4 regions of the Kocuria kalidii genome follow, and region 1 is predicted to be linked to each of the others. Evidence: riboswitches for the same ligand, from Rfam matches in the RefSeq annotation. Region 1 holds a riboswitch; each other region holds the start of a gene.
What was found. Region 1 has a riboswitch for S-adenosylmethionine ahead of ACH9D3_RS06730 (cobalamin-independent methionine synthase II family protein). Riboswitches for the same ligand answer to the same signal wherever they lie in the genome.
Positions count from the first base shown of each region.

Region 2: linked by a shared signal. The riboswitch ahead of ACH9D3_RS12820 (MetQ/NlpA family ABC transporter substrate-binding protein) and the one ahead of ACH9D3_RS06730 (cobalamin-independent methionine synthase II family protein) in region 1 are both predicted to bind S-adenosylmethionine.
Region 3: linked by a shared signal. The riboswitch ahead of ACH9D3_RS07330 (PLP-dependent transferase) and the one ahead of ACH9D3_RS06730 (cobalamin-independent methionine synthase II family protein) in region 1 are both predicted to bind S-adenosylmethionine.
Region 4: linked by a shared signal. The riboswitch ahead of ACH9D3_RS13030 (bifunctional o-acetylhomoserine/o-acetylserine sulfhydrylase) and the one ahead of ACH9D3_RS06730 (cobalamin-independent methionine synthase II family protein) in region 1 are both predicted to bind S-adenosylmethionine.

Region 1 covers NZ_JBISWJ010000044.1:24,561-32,064, forward strand. The annotation lists gene ACH9D3_RS06720 (IclR family transcriptional regulator) at 1-398, shown strand, start outside; gene ACH9D3_RS06725 (3-hydroxybutyrate dehydrogenase) at 518-1,282, opposite strand; SAM riboswitch class I at 1,474-1,579, shown strand; gene ACH9D3_RS06730 (cobalamin-independent methionine synthase II family protein) at 1,593-2,795, shown strand; gene ACH9D3_RS06735 (cobalamin-independent methionine synthase II family protein) at 2,870-4,087, shown strand; gene ACH9D3_RS06740 (MFS transporter) at 4,379-5,788, shown strand; gene ACH9D3_RS06745 (thiamine pyrophosphate-binding protein) at 5,931-7,504, shown strand, end outside.
Region 2 covers NZ_JBISWJ010000086.1:10,235-17,738, reverse strand. The annotation lists gene ACH9D3_RS12835 (sodium:solute symporter family transporter) at 1-106, shown strand, start outside; gene ACH9D3_RS12830 (GlsB/YeaQ/YmgE family stress response membrane protein) at 330-599, shown strand; gene dxr (1-deoxy-D-xylulose-5-phosphate reductoisomerase) at 715-1,989, shown strand; SAM riboswitch class IV at 2,033-2,149, shown strand; gene ACH9D3_RS12820 (MetQ/NlpA family ABC transporter substrate-binding protein) at 2,249-3,139, shown strand; gene ACH9D3_RS12815 (ATP-binding cassette domain-containing protein) at 3,136-4,179, shown strand; gene ACH9D3_RS12810 (methionine ABC transporter permease) at 4,176-4,835, shown strand; gene ACH9D3_RS12805 (site-2 protease family protein) at 5,022-6,356, shown strand; gene ispG (flavodoxin-dependent (E)-4-hydroxy-3-methylbut-2-enyl-diphosphate synthase) at 6,520-7,504, shown strand, end outside.
Region 3 covers NZ_JBISWJ010000049.1:3,040-10,543, forward strand. The annotation lists gene ACH9D3_RS07320 (thiamine pyrophosphate-dependent enzyme) at 1-746, opposite strand, end outside; gene ACH9D3_RS07325 (Lrp/AsnC family transcriptional regulator) at 1,005-1,457, shown strand; SAM riboswitch class IV at 1,567-1,688, shown strand; gene ACH9D3_RS07330 (PLP-dependent transferase) at 1,727-3,055, shown strand; gene ACH9D3_RS07335 (cystathionine gamma-synthase) at 3,064-4,260, shown strand; gene ACH9D3_RS07340 (rhodanese-like domain-containing protein) at 4,282-5,205, shown strand; gene ACH9D3_RS07345 (DUF2867 domain-containing protein) at 5,171-6,742, opposite strand; gene ACH9D3_RS07350 (fatty acid desaturase) at 6,972-7,504, opposite strand, start outside.
Region 4 covers NZ_JBISWJ010000087.1:21,126-28,629, reverse strand. The annotation lists gene ACH9D3_RS13045 (S9 family peptidase) at 44-2,215, opposite strand; gene ACH9D3_RS13040 (CPBP family intramembrane glutamic endopeptidase) at 2,301-3,080, shown strand; gene ACH9D3_RS13035 (VOC family protein) at 3,123-3,761, opposite strand; SAM riboswitch class IV at 3,960-4,075, shown strand; gene ACH9D3_RS13030 (bifunctional o-acetylhomoserine/o-acetylserine sulfhydrylase) at 4,153-5,544, shown strand; gene metX (homoserine O-acetyltransferase MetX) at 5,541-6,725, shown strand; gene ACH9D3_RS13020 (alpha/beta hydrolase) at 6,763-7,440, shown strand; gene ACH9D3_RS13015 (RNA-binding S4 domain-containing protein) at 7,424-7,504, opposite strand, start outside.

The DNA of each region.
Region 1 (7,504 bases):
CCATCCGCTCGCACGTCCTCTACGAGGGACTGCGGCTGCCGCTCGGCGTGGCCTCGGCCGGGCTGGCCGTCCTGGCGCACCTGCGGGACGCGGAGGTGGACCGGGTCCTCGCCGCCACGGCCGGGGCCCGCGCCGGGTGGGGGCCCCAGCACACGCCCGAGCGGATCCGGGAGCTGCTCGCCGACGTGCGGCGGGAGGGCTTCGCGGTGAACCCGGGGCTGATCGTCGAGGGCAGCTGGGGCATGGCCGCGGCGGTCTTCGACGCCACGGGAGCGCCCGTGTACGCGCTGAGCCTCACGGGCATCGAGCCCCGGTTCACCGGCGAGCGCCGGGAGCCCCTGGGACGGGCCCTGCTCACGGAGGCCCACCGGCTCTCCCGCGAGCTGGGCCACCGCTGAGCGGGCGGCCCACCGCCGGACGGTGCACGGCCGGACGGCCCGGCCGGCCGCCGGAGAGCGGCCGGACGGAGAGCGGCCGGCCCGCCGCCGGGCCGGTTCCCCGGCGGCGGGGCGGGACGTCAGCGCGCCGTCCAGCCGCCGTCCATCGTGTAGGACGCCCCGGTGACCATGGAGGCGTGCGGGCCGGCCAGCCAGGCCACGAGGCTGCCGACGTCCTCCGGGTCCACGAGCTTCTTGACGGGCGTCTCGGCGAGCATGATCCGCTCCACCACCTCGGACTCGGGAATGCCGTGCACCTTCGCCTGGTCGGCGACCTGCTTCTCGACGAGCGGGGTGCGCACGTAGCCGGGGTTGACGCAGTTGCTGGTCACCCCGTGGGCGGCGCCCTCCATCGCCACGGTCTTGGACAGTCCCTCCAGTCCGTGCTTCGCCGAGACGTAGGCGCTCTTGTACGGCGAGGCGCGCAGGCCGTGGACGGACGAGACGTTGACGACCCGGCCCCACCCCCGGGCGTACATGTGCGGCAGCGCGGCGCGGACCAGCAGGAACGGGGACTCCAGCATCAGCACGAGGATCCGGTGGAAGTCCGCGGGGTCGAACTCCTGGACGGGAGCGACCTTCTGGATCCCGGCGTTGTTCACGAGGACGTCGACCTCGAGGCTCAGGTCCGCGAGCGCCGCGGTGTCGAGCAGGTCGACGGCCCACGCGCGGCCGCCGAGCTCGTCGGCGACGCGCTGCGCGCCGGCCTCGTCGACGTCGGCCACCACCACGTGGGCGCCCGAGCCGGCGAGGGCCCTGGCCGCCGCCAGGCCGATGCCGCTCGCACCGCCGGTGACGAGCGCCGTGCGGCCCTCGAGGTCGCGCTGCTGGTGCGTCTGGGACATGGAAGTCCTCCCTCTGGTCCGTCGTGCCCGCGGGGTGAGGGGCACGGATCACCGCCACGCTATGTGACCCGGGCCATGTTCGGGAGGACGACGCCGACCGCGAGCCGGCCCCGGACCGCGTCACACGGCGTCATGTGCGTCATCCGGGCGCCGAATGGCGCAATCCGCACGCGTGCGCTTGGATGACAGGGTCACCATCCAGAGCGGCCGAGAGACCTGGCTCGACGACGCCGCAGCAACCCGCGCAGAGGGCCCCCGAGCCCTCCGCCCCGGTGCTACCGCCAGGACCGATGGAAAGGACGTACGCCCCGTGCTGCACAGCGCCGACCGCATCCTCACGACCCACGCCGGGTCCCTCCCCCGGACCCCCGCGCTGCTCGGGGCGAACCGGGCGAGGGGCGCCGCCCCGGAGGCCGGGTACGACCGGCTCCTCCAGGACTCGGTGGCCGACGTGGTCCGCCGGCAGCACGACCTCGGGGTCGACGTCGTCAACGACGGCGAGTACGGCCACGTCATGGCCTCGGAGGTCGACTACGGCGCCTGGTGGCACTACGTCTTCGCCCGGATCTCGGGCCTCACCCCGGGGGACGTCGACCTCTGGGAGCAGGAGCCGCAGCGCTCGAGCCCCGGCAACGTGGTGCTGACGAGCTTCGGGGACCGCCGGGACCGGCAGGCCTTCGGCGACGCCTACACGGACCCGGCCTCGGGGATCACCGTCGGCAAGCAGGCGCCGTTCCCGAAGATCACCGGGAAGCTGAAGTACACGGGCCACGCGGCGCTGGAGGCCGACATCCGCAACCTCAAGGCCGCCCTGGAGTCCACCGGCGCGAGCGAGGGCTACCTCGCCGCGCTGTCCCCGGGCTCGTGCGCCCGCCTCGAGAACACCCACTACGCGGACGAGGACGAGGTCCTGACCGCCTGCGCCGAGGTCATGCGCGAGGAGTACCGGGCGATCACCGACGCCGGGCTGATCGTGCAGATCGACGACCCCTCCATCGCGGAGACCTGGGACCAGGTCAATCCCGAGCCCAGCGTGGAGGACTACCTGGCGTTCACCCGCAGGCGCGTCGAGGCCCTCAACTACGCCCTCGAGGGCATCCCGGAGGAGCAGGTCCGCTTCCACCTGTGCTGGGGCTCCTGGCACGGGCCCCACACCACGGACCTCGGGTTCGAGCACCTGGTGGAGCTCATGCTCTCCATCCGCGCGGGCGGCTACAGCTTCGAGGCCGCCAACGCCCGGCACGAGCACGAGTGGAAGGTCTGGCAGGACCACGAGCTGCCCGAGGGCAAGGTCATCATCCCGGGGATCGTCTCCCACGCCACCAACGTCGTGGAGCACCCCGAGCTGGTGGCCGACCGGATCGAGCGGTTCGCCCGCCACGTGGGCCGGGAGAACGTCATCGCCTCGACCGACTGCGGCCTGGGCGGTCGCATCCATCCGCAGATCGCGTGGGCCAAGCTCGAGACGCTCGCCCGCGGCGCCGAGCTGGCCACGCGCCGGCTCTGGGCCTGACCCGCCGCCCGCGCACCCTGCCGCACCCCTCTGTCGCACCCCCTGCGCCAACCCCAGTTCCCGGGAGGACACCCATGACCATGCAGAACACCGATCGCGTGCGGACCACCCACGTGGGCTCGCTGCCGCGCACCCCGCGGCTGCTCGAGGCGAACCGGCAGCACGCCGAGGGGGCCATCGACGTCGAGCGGCTCACGGACGAGCTCGCCGTGGGGGTCGAGGACGTGGTCCGCCGGCAGCGCGAGACCGGCGTGGACGTCGTCAACGACGGCGAGTACGGGCACACCATGTCCAGCGCGGTCGACTACGGCGCCTGGTGGAACTACTCCTTCTCCCGCCTCGGCGGACTCACCCCGTCCGACGAGGACCGCTGGGCCTCCACGGTGCAGAAGCGCTCCTCGCCCGGCAACATCGTGCTCACGAGCTTTCCCGACCGCCGGGACCGCGAGCGCTTCCGGGAGGCGTACGAGGACCCGGCGTCGGGCATCCTCACGGGCCGCTCCTCCACCACGCAGCCGAAGATCACCGGCCCGCTGACCTATACGGGCCAGGACGCCGTGGCCTCGGACGTCCGCAACCTCCGGGCCGCCATGGCGGCCACCGGCGCGGAGACCGGTTTCGTGGCCGCGCTCTCCCCCGGTTCCTGCGCGCGCGTGACCAACGAGTACTACCGGACCGACGAGGAGCTCGTGTACGCGTGCGCCGACGCGATGCGCGAGGAGTACCTGGCGATCACCGGCGCCGGGCTGATCGTGCAGATCGACGACCCCTCCATCGCGGAGTCGTGGGACCAGGTCAACCCGGAGCCCACGGTCGAGGACTACCTGGCGTTCACGCGGCTGCGCGTGGAGGCGCTCAACCACGCGCTGCGCGGGATCCCCGAGGAGCAGGTCCGCTTCCACCTGTGCTGGGGCTCCTGGCACGGACCGCACACCACGGACCTCGAGCTGAAGTACATCGTGGACCTCATGCTGACCATCAACGCCGGCGGCTACACGTTCGAGGGGGCCTCGGCCCGCCACGCCCACGAGTGGAAGGTCTGGCGGGACCACCAGCTGCCCGAGGGCCGCGTGATCATCCCCGGCGTGGTCTCGCACTCGACGAACGTGGTGGAGCACCCCGAACTGGTGGCGGACCGGATCGAGCAGTTCGCCTCCGTGGTGGGCCGCGAGAACGTCGTCGCGTCGACCGACTGCGGACTGGGCGGGCGCCTGCACCCGCAGATCGCGTGGGCCAAGCTCGGGTCCCTCGTGGAGGGCGCTCGCCTGGCGTCGGACCGGCTCTTCGGCTGAGCCCCCGCCCCCGCCGCCGGGCCCGGTCCTCCTCGGGAGGACCGGGCCCGGCCGCGTCCGGCGGGCGACGCCCGGGCCGGTGGGGCCTCGGTCCGGGCGGGCGGTCCGTGGACGGCCACGGCCGTGCCCGGGCGGCCCGTGTCACATTGGTGCTACAGATCCCGATGGTTCCGCACCGATAGTGACAGGGGTCACCTCGACCCGTAGGATCTCCTTGAACTACCGAACGTTCGGTTATTACTCGTTCGGTTCCGCGAGGACGTCACCGTCCCCGACCACACTGGAGATCCCATGGCCCACACTTCCTCCGCCCCGGCCGGGCGGCACGAGATGTCGCGCGAGGAGCGCAAGGTCCTCGCCGGCACCCTCGTGGGCACCACCATCGAGTGGTACGACTTCTTCATCTACGCCCAGGCCGCGGCCTTCGTCCTGGCCCCCCTGTACTTCGCGCCCCTGAACGAGGACAGCGCCGGCCTCGCCCAGGTCGTCGCCTGGGCCTCCCTGGGCATCAGCTTCCTGTTCCGCCCGCTCGGGGCGGTCGTCGCCGGCCACCTGGGCGACAAGTACGGCCGCAAGATCGTCCTCGTCCTGACCCTGGTGGGCATGGGCGTCGCGACGATGCTGATCGGCCTGCTGCCCACCTACGCCACGATCGGGATCTGGGCCCCGATCTTCCTCGTGATCCTGCGCATCATGCAGGGCTTCTCCGCCGGCGGCGAGTGGGGCGGCGCGGCCCTGATGTCCGTCGAGCACGCCCCGCGGAACAAGCGCGGGCTCTTCGGCGCCTACCCGCAGATCGGCGTGCCGATCGGCATGCTCCTGGCCACGGGCTTCATGTTCGCCCTCACCTCGATGATGACCCCCGAGGACTTCCAGGCGTGGGGCTGGCGCATCCCGTTCCTCTCCTCCGTGCTGCTCATCGTGGTCGGCTACCTGATCCGCAAGACCGTCGACGAGTCCCCGGTGTTCAAGGAGATGCAGCTGCGCAAGAAGGAGTCCTCCGCTCCCCTGGGCCAGCTGTTCAAGCACAACTCCAAGGAGGTCACGCTCGCGGCCCTGATCTTCGCCGCGAACAACGCCGCCGGCTACCTGGTCATCGCGTTCTTCGCCTCCTACGGAACCAACGTGCTGGGCATGCCCCGCTCGCAGACCCTCATCGCCACCTTCATCGGCGGCGTGGGCTGGCTCGTCTTCACGATGTTCGGCGGCTGGATCTCGGACAAGATCGGGCGCGTGCGCACCTTCCAGATCGGCTACGGCATCATCATCCTGTGGGCCGTGCCGATGTGGTTCCTGCTCAACACCGCGTCCCTGCCGCTGTTCGCCCTGGCCATCGTGATCCTCACCATGGGCCTCGGCCCGTCCTACGGACCGCAGTCGGCCCTCTACGCCGAGATGTTCCCGGCCCGCGTGCGCTACTCGGGCGTCTCGATCGGCTACGCACTCGGCTCGATCATCGGCGGTGCGTTCGCCCCGATGATCGCGCAGCTGCTGCTCGACGAGACCGGGATGTCCTGGACGATCGGCGCCTACATCGCCGGCATCGCGATCGTCTCGTTCATCGCCGTGTCCATGGTGCCGAAGAACATCCAGGAGATCGACCTGCACGTCCAGGACGTCCACCAGGACTACGTCTCCGAGCACCCCGAGGCCGCCGAGATCCTCACCGCCGCGGAGGCCGCCGAGAAGCGGCGCGACTGACCCCGCGGCCCCGGCCGAGCACCGAGCCGCCCGTCCGCACCCACGGGTGCGGGCGGGCGGCTCCGCCCGTGCGGGCCCTCCCCGAGCACACCCCGCTCCCGCCCCGGGGCTCCCACCGGAGACCCGCCGAAAGGACCTCCCCATGACCACCGACCCCCTGCTCCCCACGGTCTCGACGGCGGTGGCCGATGTGCTGGCCGCGCGCACCGACCACCTGTTCGGCCTGATGGGCAACGGCAACGCGCACCTGATCAGCTCGCTGACCTCCCGCGGTTTCGGGTTCACCTCCGCCCGGCACGAGGCCGCCACCGTGGCGATGGCCGACGCCTACCACCGCGCCACCGGCCGGGTCGGGGCCGCGACGACCACCTACGGGGCCGGGTTCACCAACACCTACACCGCCCTGGCCGAGGCCCGGATGGCCCGCATCCCCCTGGTCCTCGTCGTCGGCGACGCCCCGACCACCGGGGCCCGGCCCTTCGACATCGACCAGAGCGGCGCCGCCGCCGCCGTCGGGGTCAGCACGCTCGTGGCGACCCCGGACAACGCGGTGGCGATCACCCACCGGGCCTTCGACCTGGCCGTGCAGACGGTCCAGCCGGTGGTCCTGGCGATCCCCTACGACTGCGCCACCGCCGCGCTGGTGGACCCGGTGGGGCTGGAGCCGCTGCCGGCGAAGCCGGCCTGGCACGCCGGCCCCGAGGAGCTGGACCGGATCGCCGGGCTGCTGCGCGCCGCTGAGCGCCCGCTGCTCCTGGCCGGGCGCGGGGTGCTGCTGGCCGGGGCCGCCGACGAGCTGGCCGAGCTCGGCGACCGGCTCGGGGCCCTGTTCATGACCTCGGTGATGGCCACCAACGCCGTGGACTCCCCCTGGAACCTGGGCATCGCCGGGGGCTTCACCCGGGACCACCGCCTGGCCACCGCCCGCCAGGCCGACCTGGTGCTGGTCGCCGGGGCGTCCCTGAACGCCTTCCAGTCCCGCTACGGCACCCTCTTCGCCGAGGGCACCCGGATGATCCGCATCGACAACGAACCCGAGACGGCAACGGCCCACCCGGCCGTCACCGACTACCTCCGCGCCGACCTCCAGGTGGCCCTGGCCGGGCTGCTGGCCCGCACCCCGGCCGCCGACCCGCAGCGCACCTGGCGCGCGGCGGCCCCCGAGGTCGCCGGGGACGCCTTCCGCGGCTCCGCCCCGGTGGAGGACCCGGCCGAGTTCGGCCCCGACGGCCGCCTCAACCCGAGGGCCGTGGTCGCGGCCCTGGAGCACATCCTCCCCGCGGACCGGTCGGTGGTGATGGACGGGGGCCACTTCATCGGCTGGGCCCCGATGTACCTCTCGGTGCCGGACCCGCAGGCCATGGTCCTGGTCGGCACCGCCTTCCAGTCCATCGGACTGGGCTTCGGCTCGGCGGCCGGGGTCTCGGTGGCCCGCCCCGAGCGGACCACCGTGTTCTTCTCCGGCGACGGCGGCGGGCTGATGGGCCTGGCCGACCTCGAGACGTTCCTGCGCGCCACCCGGCACGGGGTGGTCGTGGTGCTCAACGACTCCGCCTACGGGGCCGAGCTGCACCAGTACGCGTCCAAGGGCCTGGACCCCACCGCGATGCTCATCGACGAGGTCGACTTCTCCGCCCTGGGCCGGGCCATGGGCGCGGCCGGGACCAAGGCCACCACCCTTGCCGACCTCCAGGTGCTGCAGGACTGGCTGGACAC
Region 2 (7,504 bases), on a different contig from region 1:
CATCGGCTCCATGACGGAGCGCCGTCTCGAGGACCCGGTCAAGCAGTCCGAGATGGAGGTGCGCTCCCTCACAGGCATCGGTGCGGAGAAGCCCGTCGCCCACTGACGTCCTCCCCGCTCCCACCTGGAGCGACTCCCGGCCCGCCCGGAGCCACGGCTCCCCGGGCGGGCCGGTTCGCGTTCCCGACACGGCCGAGAATTCCCGAAAGTAAAAAGACAGGTGGCTGACCGTCGGTTAGGGTGGGTTCAGAAGCAACGTCAGGGTATTCCAGGGATACTCACCGGTTGCGTACAATGAAAGTCCCTCCCGGGACGGATAAGGAGCAGTCATGGGAATTCTCGGTTGGATCGTCCTCGGCCTCATCGCCGGCGCCCTCGCCAAGCTCATCATGCCGGGCAACCAGGGTGGCGGCATCATCGTCACCATGATCCTCGGCATCGTCGGAGCCCTCCTCGGAGGCTTCATCGGCTCGCTGATCGGCATCGGCAGCATCGACAGCTTCTGGGACCTGGGCACCTGGATCACCGCGATCGTCGGTGCGCTCATCGTGCTGTTCATCTGGGGCCTCATCACCGGCCGCAAGGGCCGCGCCCACTGATCGGACTCCCAGCGGGTGTCGAGGCCCCACTCACCGGAGACGGTGGGTGGGGCCTTCGTCGTACCCGGTCCTGCGGCGGGCCGGCGACCCCTCGGCACTGGGAGATACTGGGGCCATGACAGCCCCCGCCTCCTCGCCCCGCACCCGCTCCACGCCCGAGCTGCGCGCGCTCGCCGCCGCCGGCCCCCGCCGGATCAGCGTCCTCGGTTCGACGGGCTCGATCGGCACGCAGGCGCTCGACGTCGTGCGGGCCGTCCGTGAGCTCGACGGCGCGGCCCCGTTCACCGTGGTCGCGCTCGCGGCCGGGGGGCGCCACCCGGAGCTGCTGGCGGAGCAGGCCGTCGAGACCCGCGCGGCCCTCGTGGCGACGAGCGGGACCGGCCGGGACGCGGCCCGGCTGGCACGGCTGATCGCGGAGTGCGCGTCGGCCGCCGGGGCCACGGACTACCGCCCGGACGTCCTGCACGGACCCGATGCGGCATCGGCGGCCGCGGCCCACCCGGACGCCGACCTCGTACTCAACGGGATCACCGGCTCCATCGGACTCGCCCCCACGCTGGCGGCGCTGCGGGCCGGGCACAAGCTCGCCCTGGCGAACAAGGAGTCGCTGATCGCCGGAGGGGCTCTCGTCAAGGAGGCCGCGGCGGCCACCGGGGACCCGGACGCGCTGATCCCCGTGGACTCCGAGCACTCCGCCCTCGCGCAGGCGCTGCGCGGCGGCACCGCCGGAGAGGTGGACCGGCTCGTGCTGACGGCCTCCGGCGGCCCCTTCCGCGGCCGCTCCCGGGCCGAGCTCGAAGCGGTCACCCCGCAGGACGCGCTGCGCCACCCGACGTGGGACATGGGCCTGATGGTCACGACCAACTCGGCCTCCATGGTGAACAAGGCGCTCGAGGTGCTCGAGGCGCACCTGCTCTTCGACGTCCCGCTCGAGCGCATCGACGTGGTGGTCCACCCGCAGTCGGTCGTGCACTCCATGGTGCAGTTCGTGGACGGCTCGACGATCGCCCAGGCCTCGCCGCCCGACATGCGCCTGCCCATCGCGCTGGGCCTGGCCTGGCCGCACCGGGTGCCCGGCGCGGCCCCGGCGTGCGACTGGACGCGCGCCGCCGAGTGGACCTTCGAGCCGCTGGACCGGCAGGCGTTCCCCGCCGTGGACCTCATCAAGGCGGCGGGGGAGCGCGGCGGCACGTGCCCCGCGGTCTTCAACGCCGCCAACGAGGAGGCGGTGCAGGCCTTCCACCACGGCCGGATCCGCTTCCCGTCCATCGTGGACACGGTCGAGACGGTGCTCGGCGAGCACGAGGGGACCGGCAGCCCGGACCTCGAGGCGGTGCTCGAGGCCGAGCGCTGGGCCCGGCGCCGCGCCCACGAGGTCCTGGCCCGCTGACCGGCCCGGATTGGTCCCGCCGTACGTGCTAGTGTGTCCGGCGGATGACGAGTCCCAGCGCGAAGCCCTGGCTTGCTGGGCGGCAACCCTCTCCCGTAGTGGGGTGCCCCAGGTGAACCATCCGGCACCGGCCATCGACGGCCGGCGGCAAGTACGGTTCGACCGTGGACCCGCCCTCCGGCGTGCCCTCGACCGTGGCCGCCGTCCGTGATGCACCGGTGGGAAGCCCCGACATCCCGGACCCACGGAAAGGCACGACATGCGATCGCAGCGCCTCACCTTCTTCGCCCTGGCCACCACCCTCGGCCTCACCCTCACCGCCTGCGGCGGGGAATCCGGCACCAGCGCCGAGAACCCGGCCGACGACGGCGTCGTCACCATCGGCGTGGTGGGCGAGAACTCCACCCACGAGGCGCTGCAGCAGGTGGCGGAGGAGAACGGCGTGACCGTCGAGTACGTCTCCTTCAGCGACTACCAGCAGCCGAACCCCGCCCTGAGCAGCGGGGAGATCGACCTGAACTGGTTCCAGCACCCCGCGTTCCTCGCCGACTACAACAACAACGCCGAGGACACCATCACGCCGGTCGGCTCGACCTCGATCTACCCGCTGGGACTGTACTCGGAGGAGTACACGTCCTTGGACCAGTTCCAGGAGGGCGACACCGTGGCCGTGCCCAACGACTCGATCAACCTCTCCCGCGGCCTGCTCGTGCTGGAGGAGGCCGGCCTGATCCGCTTCACCTCCGAGACCACGGCCCCGACCGAGTTCGACATCGACGAGGAGAACTCCACCGTCTCCGTCACCCCGGTCTCGGCCGAGCAGACGGTGCTCTCCCTGGACTCCGTCCAGGGCTCGATCGTGAACAACGACTTCCTCGCGGACGCCGGACTCGACGCCGACGACGCGCTGTTCGAGGACGGCGCCGACAGCGAGGGCGCCCGCGCCTACGTCAACCTCTTCGCGGCCCAGGAGCAGTGGGCCGAGGACGAGACCCTGCAGCAGGTCGCCGGGTTCTACCACGACCCCGCCGTGCTCGAGGCCGAGGCCAACGAGACCGACGGCACCGCGGTGCCGCTGCAGCTCGAGCAGCAGGAGCTCGAGGACATCACCACCCGCTACGCCGAGGACCTGCAGGGGCAGTCGGAGTGACGGGTGCGGATCCGATCGTCCGGTTCGCCGGGGTGAGCAAGACCTTCGTGGTCGGCACCGGCCGCTCCCGCCGCGAGGTCACCGCCGTGGAGGACGTCACGCTCGACATCCGCCGCGGTGAGATCTTCGGCGTGATCGGCTACTCGGGCGCCGGCAAGTCCACGCTCGTGCGCCTCATCAACGGGCTCGAACCGGTGACGAGCGGCACCGTGGAGGTCGACGGCCGCCGGGTGGACGGGCGCACCGAGCCGCAGCTGGCGTCGCTGCGCCGGGACATCGGCATGATCTTCCAGCAGTTCAACCTCTTCACCTCGAGGACCGTGGCGGGCAACGTCGAGTACCCGCTCAAGCGGGCCGGCTGGCCCAAGGAGCGGCGCCGGCAGCGGGTCGCCGAGCTGCTCGAGTTCGTGGGCCTGAGCGAGCGGGCCCGCAACTACCCGGAGCAGCTGTCGGGCGGGCAGAAGCAGCGCGTGGGCATCGCCCGTGCGCTGGCGTCCAACCCCAAGCTGCTGCTCGCCGACGAGTCGACGAGCGCGCTGGACCCGGAGACCACCCAGGAGGTGCTGCAGGTGCTGCAGCGGGTCAACCGGGAGCTGGGCATCACGATCGTGCTCATCACCCACGAGATGGAGGTCGTGCGCGCGATCGCCGACCGCGTGGCCGTGATGGAGAACGGGCGGGTCGTGGAGCACGGCAGCACGGCCGAGGTGTTCTCCCGGCCGAGCACGCAGACCGCACGGCGCTTCGTCTCGTCGGTCATGCACACCGAGCCCGGCCCGGACGAGGTGGAGCGGCTGCGGCGCACCCACCACGGCCGGCTCGTGTCCGTGGACGTCCGGGACGACACCGACATCGGCGGGATCCTCTCCGACGGCGTCACCCGGGGCGTGCGCTTCACCATCGCCTTCGGGGGGATCAGCGTGCTGCAGGAGCAGTCCTTCGGCGCGCTCACGTTCGAGCTGCAGGGGGCCGACGACGCCGTGGACCAGGTGGTCGCCGAGCTCGCCCGGGTCACGACCGTGCGGGAGGTGGCGGCATGACGGACTGGTCGGTCCTCGGACCCGAACTGCTCAAGGCCGTCGGGGAGACCCTGTACATGGTCACGGCGACCCTGGTGCTCGCGGGCCTCCTGGGCCTGCTCGTGGGCACGGGCCTGTACGTCACCCGGCGGGGCAGCATCCTGGAGAACCGGGTGGTCTTCACGGCGCTGAACGTGCTCGTGAACTTCGTCCGGCCCATCCCGTTCATCATCCTGCTCGCGGCCCTGGGACCGCTGACCACCGCGGTGGTCGGCTCCCGGCTCGGCCCCAACGCGGCGATCTTCGCGATGACCATCGGGGCGACCTTCGCGGTCGCGCGCATCGTGGAGCAGAACCTGGTGGGGGTCGACCCCGGTGTGGTCGAGGCGGCGCGGTCCATGGGCGTGTCCCGGTTCAGGATCATCACCACGGTGATCCTGCCCGAGGCGCTGGGGCCCCTGGTGCTCGGCTACACCTTCCTCGTCATCGGCATCACGGACATGTCCGCGATGGCCGGTGCCATCGGCGCCGGGGGCCTGGGCGACTTCGCCCTGCGCCTGGGCTACCAGCGGTTCAACGACGAGGTGACGTGGGCCGCGGTGGCCGTCATCATCCTGCTCGTCCAGTCGGTGCAGTTCTTCGGCAACTGGCTGGCCCGGAAGATGCTCCGCCGCTGACGCACCGCACGGCCCGCGACGGCCGGCCGCCTCCCGCGGGGGCGGCCGGCCGTCGTCGTGCACCGGTGCGGCTGCCACGCGCCGCCCAGGATGGTGGTGCACACTGGTTCTCGCCGTGCACAGCGCACGGTCCCGCCGTCCCCGGCGCCCGCCGGGGACCGTCGACGATCCCGGGAGGTCCCACGGATGGGCGTCGTGCTGTTCCTCGTGGGCGTGCTGCTCGCCGCCGTCGCCATCGCGGTCTCGATCGCCCTGCACGAGATCGGCCACCTGGTGCCGGCCAAGCTCTTCGGGGTGCGGGTCACGCAGTACATGGTCGGCTTCGGGCGCACCGTGTTCTCCCGCCGGCGGGGCGAGACGGAGTACGGGCTCAAGGCGGTCCCGCTGGGCGGCTACATCTCCATGGTGGGGATGTACCCGCCGGTGCGTGCGGGCGCGCAGGCCCGCTCCTCGAGCACCGGGGTGCTGCAGCAGCTGGCTTCGGAGGCGCGCGGCGCCGCGGCCGGGCAGCTCGCCCCCGGCGACGAGGACCGCGTGTTCTACCGCCTGCCCGTGTGGAAGCGGATCGTCATCATGCTCGGCGGCCCGGTGATGAACCTGCTGCTCGGGACCCTGTGCCTGGCCGTGCTGCTCTCCGGCTTCGGCACCGCGACGCCCACCACGACCGTCGCGTGGGTGTCCGAGTGCGTGGTCCCCGCCGAGCGGCAGACGGACGGACAGACCGAGTGCCGCCCGGGGGACCCGCGGGCCCCGGCCAACGCCGCCGGGCTGCGCCCCGGGGACGTCGTCACGTCCGTCGACGGCGCCCCGGTCGCCTCGTGGGACGAGCTCACCGGGCGCATCCGCGACCGTGCCGGGGAACGGGTCCCCCTGCTGGTGGAACGGGACGGGGCGACCGTGCGCACCGACCTCACCCCGATCCTCACCGCCCGGCCCGTGCTGGACGACGACGGCACGGCCGTGACCGGGGAGGACGGCACCCCGCGCTACGAGGAGGTCGGGTTCATCGGGATCAGCCCCACGGCCGAGCCCGTCCGGCAGCCGCTGACCGCGGTGCCCGGAGCGGTGCTCGACGGCCTGCAGCAGATCGCCGGGGTGGTCCTGCACCTGCCCCAGCGCGTGTACGAGGTCGCGGAGGCGGCGTTCTCGGACGCGCCGCGGGACCCGGACGGGCCGATCTCCGTGGTGGGGGTCGGCCGGATCTCGGGGGAGATCGCCGCGCACGAGGAGATCACGCTGCGGGACAAGGCGGCCTCCCTGGTGGGGCTCGTCGGCTCCGTGAACCTGGCGCTGTTCGTGTTCAACCTGCTTCCCCTGCTGCCGCTGGACGGCGGGCACGTCGCCGGGGCGCTGTGGGAGGCGCTGCGCCGGGGGAGTGCCCGGCTGCTCGGGCACCGCGATCCGGGCCCGTTCGACCCCGCCCGGCTGCTGCCGGCGACCTACGCCGTCGCGGTGCTGATGATCGGGATGTCCGTCCTGCTGATCTACGCCGACATCGTCGAGCCGGTCCGCCTGTTCTGAGCCGCCGGCCGGGCCGGTCGTCCGTTCGGCCAGGGCGGAACCCCGGGCGGCTCCCGGGGACCGGCCGGGAGCATGGGGCACAATGGGTACCGGCGACGGGCCCGGTTTCCGGTCCCGGCGCCACCGCTCCAGCTCCTGCCCTCGAATTCCTCGGAGGAACTCCTTGACCCCGGTCAGCCTCGGCATGCCCGCCGCGCCCCAGCCCGTCCTCTCCCCGCGCCGGAGGACCCGGCAGATCCGGGTCGGGTCCGTGGGCGTCGGCTCCGACTCGCCGGTGAGCGTGCAGTCCATGACGACCACCCCCACGACGGACATCAACGCCACCCTGCAGCAGATCGCCGAGCTCAACGCCACCGGCTGCGACATCGTGCGGGTGGCCTGCCCGTCCCAGGACGACGCCGACGCCCTGCCGATCATCGCGATGAAGTCCCCGATACCGGTGATCGCGGACATCCACTTCCAGCCGAAGTACGTCTACGCGGCCATCGAGGCCGGGTGCGCGGCCGTGCGCGTGAACCCGGGCAACATCCGCAAGTTCGACGACCAGGTCGCCCAGATCGCCCGCGAGGCCAAGGCCGCCGGGGTGTCCGTCCGGATCGGCGTGAACGCGGGCTCGCTCGACCAGCGGATCATGGACAAGTACGGCAAGGCCACCCCGGAGGCCCTCGTGGAGTCCGCGGTGTGGGAGGCGTCCCTGTTCGAGGAGCACGACTTCCACGACTTCAAGATCTCGGTCAAGCACAACGACCCGGTCACCATGGTGCGGGCCTACCAGCTGCTCGCCGAGCGCGGCGACTGGCCCCTGCACCTCGGCGTGACCGAGGCCGGTCCGGCCTTCCAGGGCACCATCAAGTCCGCCACCGCCTTCGGCGCCCTGCTCTCCCAGGGCATCGGCGACACCATCCGGGTCTCGCTCTCGGCTCCGCCGGTCGAGGAGGTCAAGGTCGGCAACCAGATCCTGCAGTCCCTGGGCCTGCGCCCGCGCAAGCTCGAGATCGTCTCCTGCCCCTCGTGCGGTCGTGCGCAGGTGGACGTCTACACCCTCGCGGACGAGGTCACGGCGGGCCTCGAGGGCCTCACCGTCCCGCTGCGGGTGGCCGTGATGGGCTGCGTGGTCAACGGTCCCGGCGAGGCGCGCGAGGCCGACC
Region 3 (7,504 bases), on a different contig from region 1:
CCGGCCATGCCGTAGCCGACCGCCTTGTGGGCGAGGCTCGGCGCCGCGGACTGCTGGGACAGGGGCACGGAGATCGCGTAGCCGTTGTTCTGCACGAAGAACACGACCGGCAGCTTGAACACGGCCGCGAAGTTGAGGGCCTCGTGGAAGTCGCCCTCGCTGGTCGCGCCGTCGCCGCACATCGCGAGGACCACGGTGTCCTCCCCGCGCAGCTTCGCGGCGTGGGCCACGCCCACCGCGTGCAGCAGCTGGGTGGTCAGCGGCGTGGACTGGATGCCCACCCGGTGCTCGTGCGGGTCGTAGCCGCCGTGCCACTCGCCGCGGAAGATCGCCATGACCTGCATGGGGTCCACGCCCTTGGTCATGACCGCCACGGTGTCCCGGTAGGTGGGGAACAGCCAGTCGCCCTCCGCGAGGCACAGGGCCGCCGCCACCTGGCAGGCCTCCTGGCCGTGGCTGGACGGATAGACGGCCATGCGGCCCTGGCGGACCAGCGCGGAGTTCTGGTCGTTGACCCGCCGGCCGACCACCAGCTTCTCGTAGGCGTCCAGCAGCACCTCGGGGTCGGGCAGCGGGTACTCGTGGCCGGGGCCGGTGCCCTGCTCCTCGGGGGCGAGCAGGCGCCCGTCCGGGTCGACCATGCGGATCTCGCCGCGGGCCGGGAGCATGTACTGCTCCGGCGTGATGCCGAAGCTCTGGGAGGCCCGGAGGATCGGGTCCTCGGGGGTCTCGACGGTCTGGCTCATGGTGTCCCCTCGGTCGGTCCCCGGTCGCGGGGAGGCAGGAAGGATGGGAAGGCTGGGAAGCCTGAAAACTGGGAGGGCTTCGTCTCCCCAGTATGCGAACAGGCGAGGGTTCGTATCCACGGAGGGGGGAAAGTGCAGAATAGTGAGCAGGTCGGCGTGATCTCCGTGGACGAAATGTCCTAGTGTGGCGTGGAGCACATGCATTCGTCCGACACGCTGCGGACGCTGCGCCCGCCCCCCACCCCGAAGGAGCCCCCCGTGCCCTCGACCCCCGTGCCGCTGGACGAGACCGACCAGAGGATCCTCGCGGAGCTGTCCCGGGACGCCCGGCAGTCGGTGACGGCCATCGCCGCGGCCGTGCACGTCTCCCGCGCCCACGCCTACGCCCGCATCAACCGGCTCCGGGACGAAGGGGTGATCCTGCGCTTCAGCACCGTGATCGACCCGGTGCGGGCGGGCCTGCAGGCCTCCGCCTACGTGACGCTCAAGCTCCGGCAGAACACCTGGCGGGAGCTGTGCGCCCAGCTCCGGGCGATCCCGGCCGTGCAGCACATCGCCCTGGTCGGCGGGAACTTCGACGTCATGCTGCTCGTGCGGGCGGTCGACACCGTGCACCTGCGGCAGGTGATCTTCGAGCACATCCAGCAGCTGCCCGGCGTGGTGGACACCCAGACGTTCCTGGTCTTCGAGGACATCGACACGAGGGCCTGACCGGGGTCCCGCGCCCGCGCCCCGCCGTGACGACGTCATGAAGCGTCACGGTCGTCATCTTCCGACGCAGGGAGACATCCGACTACCTCTGCGCATAGTGTCGTTCCAGCTTCACGAGACGTGACCGCGAAGCTCCGACTTGGTCACGCACCAACCCCATGCTCATCGGGTGGTTCGGATGAGGAAGCGGCCTGCATCTTCCGCGGCGTGCCCACCGGGCCGGTGCGGACGACCGGTGCGGGTAAGAGCAAGCGCACAGGAGCAGCGCCATGTCCACCCCCGTGACAGTCCACGACCTCGCGACCCGGCAGATCCACGCCGGCACCCAGGACGACGTCACCCAGCGCACCCTGACGGTGCCGATCTACCAGACCGCGGCGTTCGAGTTCCCGGACTACGAGGCGGCCCGGCAGATGTTCGCCCAGACGCGGGCGGGCTTCACCTACACGCGCACCGGCAACCCCACGGTGGCCGTGCTCGAGCAGCGCATCAGCGACCTCGAGGGCGGCGCGGGCGCCGTGGCCACCGGCTCCGGCCAGTCCGCCGTGGCCGTGGCGCTGCTGGCCCTGCTGGGCCAGGGCGCCGGCAAGCACCTCGTGGCCTCCGAGAAGCTGTACGGCGGGACGGTGGACCTGCTCACCGACTCCTTCGCGGACTTCGGCATCGAGGTCGACTTCGTGGACCCCACGGCCCCCGCGGCGTGGGCGGCGGCCGTGCGCCCCGACACCCGGGCGTTCCTGCTCGAGTCGATCGGCAACCCGCTGGCCACCCTCCCGGACCTGCCCGGGATCGCCGACGTCGCCCGGGCGGCCGGGGTGCCCGTCGTCGTCGACAACACCCTCGCGTCCCCGGTCCTGTACCGGCCGCTGGAGAAGGGCGCCGACATCGTGGTGCACTCCGCCACCAAGTTCCTGGGCGGGCACGGCAACGCGCTCGCCGGGGCGGTCGTGGACGGCGGGACGTTCGACTGGTCCGCGCGGCCCGGGAAGTGGCCGCAGTTCACGCAGGCCCGCGCCCGCTGGGGCGGCCGGAGCCTGGTCGACAAGTGCGCCGGCGCCAGCCCCTACCTGCACCTGGTCCGGGCCAAGTACGTGCACGACCTCGGGACCACGCTGTCCCCGTTCAACGCCAGCCAGATCCTGCAGGGCACCGAGACCCTCGACCTGCGCGTGGCCCGCCACACGGCCTCGGCGCTGGCGGTGGCCGAGTTCCTCGCCGGGCACCCCGCCGTCGCCCGCGTCCACCACCCCGGCGTGCCCGGGGACCCCGGTGCCGGGATCGCGGCCCGGGACTTCCCCCTCGGGACCGGCTCCGTGTTCTCCTTCGACCTCGCCGCCCCGGACGACGCCGTGGGGCCGTTCATCGACGGGCTGCGGCTGTTCAAGCTGGTCGCCAACGTCGGGGACACCCGCAGCCTCGTGTCCCACCCGGCGGCCATGACGCACTGCCGCCTGACCCCCGAGCAGCGCCGGGCCGGCGGCATCGCCGAGACCACGGTCCGGCTGTCGATCGGCCTCGAATCGCCCCAGGACCTCGTGGCCGATCTCGGCCAGGCCCTCGACACGGTCCTCGAGACCGTCCAGACCTCCCGGAAGTGAGCCCCGTCATGACGTCCTCCACCGAGACCCGCACCCGCCCCCGGGGCTTCACCACGACCGCCGTCCACGCCGGCCAGCAGCCCGACCCGCTGACCGGGGCGGTCATCCCGCCGATCTACCAGACCTCGACCTTCGCCCAGGACGGGATCAACGTGCTGCGCGCCGGGCACGAGTACAGCCGCGGCTCCAACCCCACCCGCAGCGGCTTCGAGGAGCAGCTCGCGGCCCTCGAGCGGGGCGAATGCGGATTCGCGTTCGCATCGGGGATCGCCGCCGAGGACGCGCTGCTGCGCGCGGTGCTGCGCCCGGGCGACCACATCGTGCTCGGCGCCGACGGCTACGGCGGCACCAACCGGCTGATCACCAAGGTCCTCGCCCCCTGGGACATCGGGCACACGGCCGTGGACATCGCCGACCTCGACGACGTCCGGGCGGCCGTGCGGGCGGGGACCACGAAGGTGCTGTGGCTCGAGACGCCGTCCAACCCGCTGCTCGGCATCGCCGACGTGGCCGCCTGGGCGCAGCTCGCCCGGGACGCCGGGGCGCTGCTGGTCGTCGACAACACCTTCGCGTCCCCGTACCTGCAGAACCCGCTCGAGCTCGGCGCGGACGCCGTGGTGCACTCCACCACCAAGTACATCGGCGGGCACTCCGACGTGCTCGGCGGCGCCGTGGTGGTCGGGGCTGCCGAGTGGCGCGGCGTCCCCCTCGCCGAGGCGGTCGGCTTCCAGCAGTTCGCCGCCGGTGCCGTGGCCGGGCCCCAGGACAGCTACCTGGCCGCCCGCGGGCTCAAGACCCTGAGCCTGCGGATGGAGCGCCACCAGGACAACGCGCAGCGGATCGCCGAGTGGCTGCTGGAGCGACCGGAGGTCTCCCGGGTGCTCTACCCCGGGCTGCCCGGGCACCCCGGCCACGCGCTCGCCGCCGCGCAGATGCGCGGGTTCGGCGGGATGCTCTCCTTCCGGCTGGCCGGCGGGGAGGGTGCGGCCCGGGCGGTGGCGGAGGGCACCCGGCTGTACTCGCTGTCCGTGAGCCTGGGCGGCGTGGAGTCCCTGATCTGCTACCCCTCCGAGATGACCCACGCCTCCGTCCGGGGCACTGCGCTGGCCGTGCCCGTCGACCTGGTGCGGCTCTCCGTGGGCATCGAGGACGTCGAGGACCAGCTGGAGGACCTCGAGCGGACGCTCACCGGCGCCACCGCCTGACCCGGCACTAGCCTGGAGCACATGAGCACCGGCACCCCGCAGAACAGCACGCCCCAGGACAGCGCCGCGCAGCACGACGCCCTGCTCGAGCCGCCCGGGCCCCTGGTGGGCACCGACTGGCTCGCCGAGCACCTCGACGACCCCCGGCTCGTGCTCGTGGACGCGAGCTCCACGATGAACCGGGTCGAGGAGGCCATCCCCGGGGCGCTGCTCCTGGACCTGGACGGGCCCTTCTCGGACCCGTCCTCGGACCTGCCGCACACGATGCCCACGGCGGAGCGCCTGACCGCCGCGGCCCGTGCGCTCGGGATCTTCCGGACGAGCACGCTCGTCGCCTACGACGGCAAGGGGGTCTTCGCGTCCGCCCGCGTCTGGTGGATGTTCCGGGCCGCGGGCCTCGACCGCGTCGCCGTCCTCGACGGCGGCCTCCCGGCGTGGGCCGCCGAGGGCCGGCCCACCGCGGCGCACGCCGCACCCCCCGCGGATCCGGGGGACGTCGAGCTCGCGCCCCGCGAGGGGTTCTTCGCCGGGGCGGAGGACGTCGCCCGGGCGCTCGAGGACCCCGGCGCCGGCGTCCTCGACGCCCGTTCCGCCGGCCGGTTCGCGGGCACCGAGCCCGAGCCGCGGCCGGGCCTGCGCCCGGGGCACATGCCCGGGGCGGTCAGCCTGCCGTACACCGACCTGCAGGACGCCCGCGGGCGGCTGCTGCCGGTGCCGCGGCTGCGGGAGCGGATCGACGCGGCAGCACCCGGGGGGCGGCGCATCGTCACCAGCTGCGGCTCGGGGATCACCGCCTGCGTCCTGGCGCTGGCCGCCCACCTGGCCGGCCGCGAGGACGTCGCCGTCTACGACGGCTCCTGGAGCGAGTGGGGACGTCCCGGTCCCCGGCCCGTGGAGGGCCCGGAGGGGATCAGCCCCGGTCCGGGGTCCGGCCCGCAGGGGTGATCCGCTCGGCCGCCTGCTCCGCCTGCTCCGCCTGCTCCGGCTGATCCGCCGCGCCGGGCCCGGGATCGTCCAGCGCGGCGGCCGTGGCGAGGATGTTGCGGGCCATGGACGGGAAGATGAACCCGTGGAAGGGCCACACGCCCCACCAGTAGAGCCGCCCCGGCAGGCCCCGCGGGAAGAAGATGGCCCGCTGCATGTACCGGCTGCCCTCGCCGTCGGGCTCCACGGACAGCTCGAGCCACGCCCGGCCGGGGGCCCGCATCTCGGCGTGCAGGAGCAGCTTGTGCCCCTCCTCCATGTCCTCGACGCGCCACCAGTCCACGTACTCGCCCACCTGGAGGTCCGTGGCGTCGCGGCGGCCCCGGTTCAGGCCGGCCCCGCCCACCAGCTTGTCCATCACTCCGCGGACCCGCCACGCCAGGGACAGGGAGTACCAGCCGTTGCGCCCGCCGATGGACTCGATGACCCGCCACACCTGCTCCGGCCGCGCCGGGCCCGTGCGGCTGCGCTCGTCCACGAACACCGTGCGCCCCGCCCAGTCCGGGTCCGACGGAAGAGGATCCGCGGCGCTCTCGGACGAGCCGTAGTGGACGTCCCACGTGGTCTCCACGGAGTTGTCCTCGATCTTCTTCAGCGCGAGCGCCACGGCACGGCGGTACCCGGCCAGCCCCTCGGGGGGCTGCGGGATGTAGTCGTCGATGTCGTGCTCGTCGGCCACGGCGTCGTGCTGCAGCGACTGGACGAGCGGCACGGCCAGGGCCAGCGGGATCGGCGTGACCATGCCCACCCAGAACCCGGACAGCCGGGGCGCCGGGAGGGGGAGGTGGAAGACGACGCGCCGGCGCAGCCCGGCGACCCGGGCGTAGCGGCGCATGGCGTCCGCGTAGGTCATGACGTCGCGGGAGCCGATGTCGAAGGTGCGGTTGAGCCCCTCCGGCAGGTCCATCGCGCGGACCAGGTAGTACAGCACGTCGCGGACGGCGATGGGCTCGATGCTGTTCGTCACCCAGGACGGCGCCGGCATGATCGGGAGGGTGTCGCCGAGGTGGCGGATCATCTCGAAGGACGCCGAGCCGGAGCCGATCACCACGCCGGCCTGCAGGACCACCGCGGGGACGGGGCTCTCGAGCAGGATCTCGCCCACCCGGACCCGGGAGCGCATGTGCTGGGACAGCTCCTCCCCCTGGGGGTGCAGGCCCGAGAGGTAGACGATGCGCCGGACCCCGGCCCGCTCGGCCGCCCGGACCACCGTCCGGGCCATCTCGGCCTCCTCCTCCTCGAACTGCCGGGAACCGCCCATGGAGTGCACCAGGTAGTACAGGGTGTGGACGTCCTGGCACGCCGCGGTCATGCCCTCGAGGTCGTTGAGGTCCGTCTCGGCGACCTCCACCTGGTCCCGCCACGGCACGGCGCGCAGCTTGCCGGGAGACCGGACGGCCACGCGCACGGAGTGCCCGGCCTCGACCATCCTGGGCGCCAGGCGCCCTCCGACGTAGCCGGTGGCACCGGTGATGAGGACGCGCTGGGGAGAGGTCATGGCCTGCCTTTCGTGCGGGTTCCGCGAGCGTATCAACGCCGCCTGACAGGACCCCGCGCCGGGCGTCCTCCCGGCCGCGCCGCGGCAGGCGGCGCCGGCGCTCCGGCACGCGGAGCGGAGGTGCTCCGGCACGCGGAACGGCCGCGGTGCCGGAGCACCGCGGCCGTTGCGTGCTCCGAAGCGCCGCAGGCCGATCAGGAGCAGGGGGTCGATCAGGGGGAGGGGCGGATCAGGGCAGCGCCAGGCGGAACACCTTCGCCCACGCGGAGGCGACCTGCTTGGGCAGGGGCCCGGTGGTGTAGGGCAGCTCGTAGCGCGCGCAGATCTCGCGCACCTTGACGGCGACCTCGGCGTAGCGGTTGGAGGGCAGGTCCGGGAACAGGTGGTGCTCGATCTGGAAGGACAGGTTGCCGGTCATGAGGTGCATCAGCTTGGACCCGGAGATGTTGGCCGAGCCGATCATCTGCCGCACGTACCAGTCGCCGCGGGTCTCGCCCTCGATCTGCTCCTCGGTGAACGTGTCCGCCCCGGCCGGGAAGTGCCCGCAGAAGATCACGGCGTGCGCCCAGACGTTGCGGGCGGCGTTCGCGGTGAGGGTCGCGGCCAGGGCCTGCTTGCCCGAGCCGGCGAGCATCGCGGCGGCGGGCGTGGCCACGTAGTCCTTCGCCGCCTGCTTGAGGAACTTGGCGCCGAAGGCCTTGAGCCCCTGCACGAGCTCCGCCTTGGACTTGCGGCCCTCGCGGTACTCGTCGAGCTCGAGGT
Region 4 (7,504 bases), on a different contig from region 1:
GGCCGCCGCCCCCGAGGAGGCGAGCAGTGCAGCAGGAGCGTGGTCAGGACCCGGCGAGACCCATCCGGTCCAGCACCCAGGCGTATTCCCAGGCCGTGTCCTTCCACTGCTCGTACCGGCCGGAGGCGCCGCCGTGGCCGCCGGCCATCTCGCAGCGCAGCAGCACCGGGTGGGCCGCCGTCGTGGCGCCCCGCAGCGCGGCGACCCACTTGGCGGGCTCCACGTAGAGCACGCGGGTGTCGTTGAGGCTCGTCACGGCGAGCACCGGGGGATAGGGCAGGGGGCGGACGTTCTCGTAGGGGGAGTAGTCGCGCATGTACCGGTAGACGTGCGCGTCCTCGATGGGGTTGCCCCACTCCTCCCACTCGAGCGCCGTGAGCGGCAGGGTGGGGTCGAGGATCGACGTCAGCGGGTCCACGAACGGCACCGCGGCCAGCGCGCCGCAGTACTTCTCCGGGGCGAGGTTGAGCACCGCGCCCACCAGCAGCCCGCCGGCGGAGCCGCCCATCACCAGGATCCGCCGCTCGTCGACGTCCGGCCGTGCGGCGAGGTGGTCGGTGACGGCGACGTAGTCCGTGAAGGTGTTCGTCTTGTGCAGCTTCTTGCCGTGCTCGTACCAGGTTCGGCCGAGCTCGCCGCCGCCGCGCACGTGCGCCACCGCCCACACCACGCCGCGGTCCAGCAGGGACAGCCGCGAGACCGAGAACGACGGGTCGGTGCTGTGCTCGTAGGAGCCGTAGGCGTACTGCAGCACCGGTGCCGGCACGGAGGGGTCGAGGTCCGCCCGGCGGACCAGGGAGACGGGGATGCGGGTGCCGTCCGCCGCGGTGGCCCAGTCCCGCTCGACCGCGTAGTCCGCGGGGTCGTAGCCGCCGAGCACCGTGGCCTCGCGGCGCAGCAGCGGCTCGGCGGGCAGGGCGGCGTCGTCCCCGGTGGCGCCCGCGGCGAAGACGTCGTAGACGCGCGGGGGCGTCGTGAAGGACGTGTAGGAGAGCCGGACCACGGGGGCGTCGTGCTCCGCGGCGGAGACGCTCGCGGTGTAGAGCTCCTCGGCGAAGGCCGGCTCCGCCGGGGCGGCCTGGGCGGGCGTGCCCAGTCCGGCGAGCGGGAGCAGCCGGACCCGCAGGGTGGTGTCCGCCCGGACGGAGACCACCAGGTGGGTGGACGTCACGGCGCAGCCGTTGACCCGGACGGTTTCCGAGGCCGGCACGACGTCGCGCAGGGCCACCTCCGTCACCGGCCGGCCGAGGTCGGCCGGGTCCATGAGGGAGATGCGGGAGTTCGGGGCGTCGTGGTCGTGGGTCAGCAGGATCTGCTCCCGCCCCTCCAGCAGCAGGGGCTCGGCCTCGTAGAGCACACGGTCGGTGCGGGGCAGCACGACGCGCAGCGGCGCCTCCGGGTCCGCGACCGGCTGGAGGAGCTGCTCGGAGAACTCGGAGCACACGGCCTCCACGACGATCCAGCGCCGGTCCGCGGACAGCCCCGCCCCGAGCCAGAGACCGGGGTCGCTCTCCTCGTGGACGACGACGTCCTCGGCCACCGGCGTGCCCAGCTCGTGCCGGCGCAGCTGGTGGGGACGCCAGGAGTCGTCCACCACGGTGTAGTACACGGCGCGGGCGTCGGGGGTGAGGAAGGACCCGTAGAAGGTGCCGGGGATCTCGTCGGCGAGCACGGCGCCCGTGGTGAGGTCCCGGATCCGCAGCGTGAACCGCTCGTCACCGGTGACGTCCTCGGCCCAGGCCAGCAGCTCCCCGTCCTCGGAGACGTCGAAGCTGCCGAGCGAGTAGAACTCGTGCTTCGCGGCCTCCGCGTTGGCGTCGAGCAGCACCTGCTCCCCGGCCATGGGGATCCCGGGCTCCACGAGGGGCGGCGTCCAGTCGGCGACGACCTCGCCGGAGATCGCCGCGGGGACCCGGCAGAACACCTGGTGCGCTCCGCCCTCCACCGTCCGGGCGAAGTACCACCAGTCCCCGCGCCGGTTGGGCACGGACAGGTCGGTCTCCTGGGTGCGGTCCTTGATCTCCCCGAAGACCGTCTCCCGCAGCCCCGCCAGGTGCGCCGTGGCGGCCTCGGCGTAGTCGTTCTCGGCCGCGAGGTGGCCGAGCACCTCGGGGGAGTCCTTGTCCCGCATCCACTCGTACGGGTCGGAGAACACGTGGCCGTGGAAGGAGCGCTCGGCGGGCTGCTGTCGGATCTGCGGGGGAAGGGCTGTCATGGACCCCATCCTAGGGAAGACGGCCCGGGGCGCGACCCGCCGCCGCTGCCGGGCCGCACCGGTGCTGCGGTGCCAGAATGTGCGCATGAGCACCCCCGCGCACCTCGCCCCGCGACCGCCCGCCTTCGGCTCCACCCGCGCCGACCTGTGGGCGCAGGTGCTCCTGGTGCTCGGGGTGTCCCTGGGCGCCTCGGCGGTCTACGCGGTGCTCTCCCTCGCCGAGGACCTCGCCCGCGGACCGCTGTCCGAGGCGCAGGCGACGATGAACCCGCCGCTGAGCCGGCAGCCGCTGTTCGACCTGCTGCGCCAGCTGACCGGCATCGCCCTGGACCTGGTGCCGGTCCTGCTGGCGCTGTACCTGCTCGCCGGCTCCGCAGGCGCCCTGCGCACGGTGCGCCGGCGGATCGGGCTCGACGCCCGCATGCCCCTCCCGGACCTCGGTCTGGGCACCGTGCTCTTCCTGCTCATGGGGGTGGGGACGCTGGCCCTCTACGGGGCCGGGCGGGCCCTGGGCATCACCGCGGAGGTCACCACATCGGGTCTCGGCGAGCACTGGTGGGCCGTTCCGGTGCTCCTGCTCTCGGCGCTGCGCCACGCCCTGCTCGAGGAGGTCGTCGTGGTCGCGTTCCTGACCGACCGGCTCACCCGCATCGGGTGGGGCTGGCCGGCGGTCCTGGTGGTCACGGCCCTGTTCCGCGGCAGCTACCACCTCTACCAGGGGATCGGGCCCTTCCTCGGCAACGTGGTGATGGGACTCGTCTTCGCGGAGCTCTACCGGCGCACCGGGCGGGTGATGCCGCTCGTCGTCGCGCACTTCCTGCTGGACGCCGTGGGCTTCCTCGGCACCGCGTGGCTGCTGGGCTGAGCCGGCTGCGGCCGGGCACCGGCGTGCCCGGCCGCAGCGGTCTCAGATGGTGACGGAGCCGTCCGGGGTGCTGAAGGTGACGGAGAGGACCCCGGGGGTGCCGGCGGGGTAGCGCCAGTCGACGTCGAGGTCGTCGAGGGCGGTCTCGACCGGGGCGCCCAGCCACTCGGTGACCCGCTCCGGGGCGCCGGCGATCGACATCCCGGCGAGGCCCACGTCCGTGATCCGCGCCTGGGACGGGTGCATCTCCGGGCCGGAGTCGAAGCGCACCATGAACGGCAGCTGCGGATCCGCGATCAGGCCCTTGACCCCGATCTGGTGCCACTCCAGGCACCGCCCGTCCGGGAACACCCGGCAGCCGGGGACGGAGGAACGGCCCAGTCGCCGTTCGAACGGCGCGAGGTCCTCGACCTCGACGACCCAGCCCAGCCAGCCGCCGCCGGCCTCGGAGCGGGCGCGCACGGCCTGGCCGAACGGGGCCTTCACCGCCGCGGGGTGCTCGAGGACCTCGACGACCTCGACGTACTGGTGGTTCGTGAGGGGGAGGATCATGTTGCGGGTGCCGAAACGGGGGTGCACACCGCCCTTGACCGGTTCGATCCCGAGCTGGTCGGCGATCCGCTCGGTGGTGGCCGCCAGGCCCTCCGGGCGGCAGGCGTAGGACACGTGGTCGACTCTCATGGCCACATCGTGGCACCGTGTGAGTTTCGTCTCCAAATCGGCCGGGCCCGGCCACGACGCGGTTCGCTCCCCGGCTCACCTTCCGGTCCGAACTCCGGTCCGCGGCGCGTCCGGCGCCGCGCGGGCCGGGCCGTTCTCGGGAGTCGTGCCCGGCCCCGGCTTGACGCCGCCGCGCCCGAATCCGGACAATGTTGTCCAGGTCATGAGCGCCAGCGTCCAAGCCCCAGCTAGCTGGCCGGCAACCCTCCTCCGCGGTGGGGTGCCCTGGGTGAAGACCAGGCTCCTCGCGACCCGCGAGCGAGCAAGCGCGGGTCCCCGGTGCCCGGCCGTCGCTCGGCCGCACCAGCTCGGCCGGAAACCGGACCCCTGACACCGCAAGGAGTCCCACGGCATGTCCGAGTCCCCCGCTGCCGGCACCGGCGCCCCCACGACCGCACGGCCCACCCCGGACAACCCGGCCGGCTGGTCCTTCGAGACCCGGCAGATCCACGCGGGGCAGAGCCCCGACCCGGTCACCGGGTCCCGGGCCCTGCCGATCCACCAGACCACGTCCTTCGTCTTCCCGGACGCCCAGGCCGCCGCCGACCGCTTCTCGCTCGCCGAGCTCGGCCCGATCTACACGCGGATCGGCAACCCGACCACGGAGGTCGTGGAGAACCGGATCGCCGCCCTCGAGGGCGGCGTGGGCGCCCTGATGGTCAGCGCGGGACAGTCGGCCACGACGTTCGCGGTGCTCAACGTCGCGGGAGCGGGCGACCACGTCGTGGCCAGCCCCAGCCTGTACGGCGGGACCTACAACCTCTTCAAGTTCACGCTGCCCAAGCTCGGCATCGAGACGACGTTCGTGACGGACCCGGACGACCCCGAGGCCTGGCGGAGCGCGGTGCGCCCGAACACCAAGGCCTTCTTCGCGGAGACGATCCCGAACCCGCGCAACGACGTCCTCGACATCGAGACGGTCGCCGGGATCGCCCACGACAGCGAGGTGCCGCTCATCGTGGACAACACCGTGGCCACCCCGTACCTGGTCCAGCCCTTCCGCTGGGGCGCGGACGTCGTGGTGCACTCCGCCACCAAGTTCCTGGGCGGCCACGGCACCGCCATCGGCGGCGTGATCGTGGACTCCGGCGCCTTCGACTTCGGCCGCTACCCCGAGCGCTTCCCCGGCTTCAACCAGCCGGACGAGTCCTACGGCGGGCTCGTCTACGCCCAGGCCCTGGGCGCGGAGGGCGTCTTCGGCGTCAACCTCTCCTACGTCCTCAAGGCCCGGGTGCAGCTGCTGCGCGACCTCGGCTCGGCGATCTCCCCGTTCAACGCGTTCCTCATCGAGCAGGGCATCGAGACGCTGTCCCTGCGGATGGAGCGGCACGTGGCCAACGCCGGGGCGGTGGCCCGCTGGCTGGCGGCCCGCCAGGACGTGCGCTCGGTGTCCTGGGCGGGGCTGGAGTCCTCGCCGTGGCACGAGCGGGCGCTGAAGTACGCGCCCCGGGGCGCCGGGTCGATCCTGGGCTTCGTGCTCGACGGCGGCCGGGAGGCCGGGGCCGCCTTCGTGGACGCCCTCACCCTGCACTCCAACGTGGCGAACATCGGGGACGTCCGCTCCCTCGTGATCCACCCGGCGTCCACCACGCACAGCCAGCTCCTCCCCGAGGAGCAGCTGGCGTCCGGCGTGGAGCCGGGCTTCGTGCGCCTGTCCGTGGGCCTCGAGCACATCGACGACATCCTCGCGGACCTGGAGCAGGGCTTCGCCGCGGCCGCGGCCGCGCGCGGAGGACAGGAGTGACCGTGACGGTCGTGCGGGGCGCCGCCGCCGGGACCGACGTCCGCGAGGACGGGGTGCCGCGCGTGGCCGAGATCGGCACCCTGGAGCTCGAGTCGGGCTTCCGGCTGCCCGGGGTCCGGATCGCCTACGAGACCTGGGGGACCCTCGCCCCGGACCGGTCCAACGCGGTCCTCGTCCAGCACGCCCTCACCGGGGACACCCACGTGGCCACCGGACGGGCCCGCCCCGGCGCCTCCGAGGCCGAGCGCCGCGCCGCGGAGACCGGCGGCTGGTGGGAGGGTCTGGTGGGCCCCGGCGCCGCCATCGACACGGACCGGTGGTTCGTGGTCTGCACCAACATCGTGGGCGGCTGCTACGGCTCCACCGGCCCGGCGACCCCCGCGCCGCCGGAGGTGGACCCCGAGGGGCGTCCCTGGGGCTCCCGCTTCCCGCTGATCACCGTCCGGGACGCCGTGCACGCCGAGGCGGCGCTCGCCGACGCCCTCGGCATCGAGGCGTGGCGCCTCGTGATCGGCGGCTCCATGGGCGGCGCCCGGGCCCTCGAGTGGGCCGTGACCCACCCGGACCGCGTGCGGGCGTGCGCGGTGGTCGCCGCGTGCGCCCGGTCCAGCGCCGAGCAGCTCGCGTGGGGCCAGGCGCAGAAGCTGGCGATCCACCAGGACCCCGACTTCCGGGGCGGGGACTACTACGACGGGCCGTTCCCCGTCACGGGCCTGGGGCTGGCCCGGCGGATCGCCCACATCACCTACCGCTCGCCCGACGAGCTGCACCACCGGTTCGGCTGCTCGCCGCAGGCCGGCGAGCAGGTCATCGACACGCACCCCGGTCGCCGGGGGCGCTACCAGGTGGAGAGCTACCTCGACCACCAGGCGTCCAAGCTCGCCGGGCGCTTCGACGCCAACAGCTACCTGGCCGTCAACGAGACCCTCATGTCCCACGACATCACGCGGAACCGGGGCACCCTGGAGGAGGCCCTGTCCATGACCTCGTGCGAGTGGCTCGTGGCGGCGGTGGACTCCGACCGGCTGTACCTGCCCCGCGAGTCGGACGTCCTGGCGGCCGCCCTGCCTGGAGACGTGCGGCGGCACACCCTCACCTCGCCGTCGGGCCACGACGGCTTCCTCATCGAGGCCCCGCAGCTCGGCCGGCTGCTCCTGGAGACGGTCCTGCACGAGCCCTGAGACCGTGCCCGCCGCACCCGGGTGGCAGACTGGAGCCATGACCGACACCCCCGCGACCGACACCCCCTTCGCCGTCTGGAACAACGACGCCGACGCCCGTCCCGGCACCCCGCTGCTCGTGCTGCTGCACGGCTACGGCTCGCACGAGCAGGACCTCATGGGCCTCGTCCCGGCCCTGCCGGAGGAGTTCAGCGTGGTGTCCCTGCGCGCTCCCGAGCCCATCGACTCGGGCTACCAGTGGTTCCCGCTCGCCGCGGACCTCAGCTTCTCGCTCGACCGGGTGGCGGAGGCCGTGCGGCCCGTCGCGGCCTGGCTGCGGGAGCTGGCCGCCGACCACCCCAGCATCACGCTGCTCGGGTTCTCGCAGGGCATGGCCATGGCCACGTCCCTCGCCCGCCACCTGCCCGGCGAGGTCACCGCGGTGGTCGGACTGTCCGGCTTCGTGGTGCCCGGGGCGCACCCCCTGTTCGCCGACGAGCGGCTGCGGGAGCAGCCGCTGCGGATGTTCTGGGGCCGCGACCCGCAGGACCCGGTCATTCCGCAGGAGCTGGTCGACTCCACGGCCGAGTGGGCGCTCGAGCACGCCGACGCCATGAAGGTGCACTACACCGGGGTGGGCCACGGGATCAGCCCGCAGGAGCTCGGGCACGTGCGCGAGTACCTGACGCAGGTGGTGCTGGGCGCCCCGGTCCGGGCGGTCAGCCGCCCGCGGTGATCCGGACGGAGGCACCCCCTGCGGAGACGACGTCGCCGGGGTGCAGCTGCCGGCCGCGGCGGGT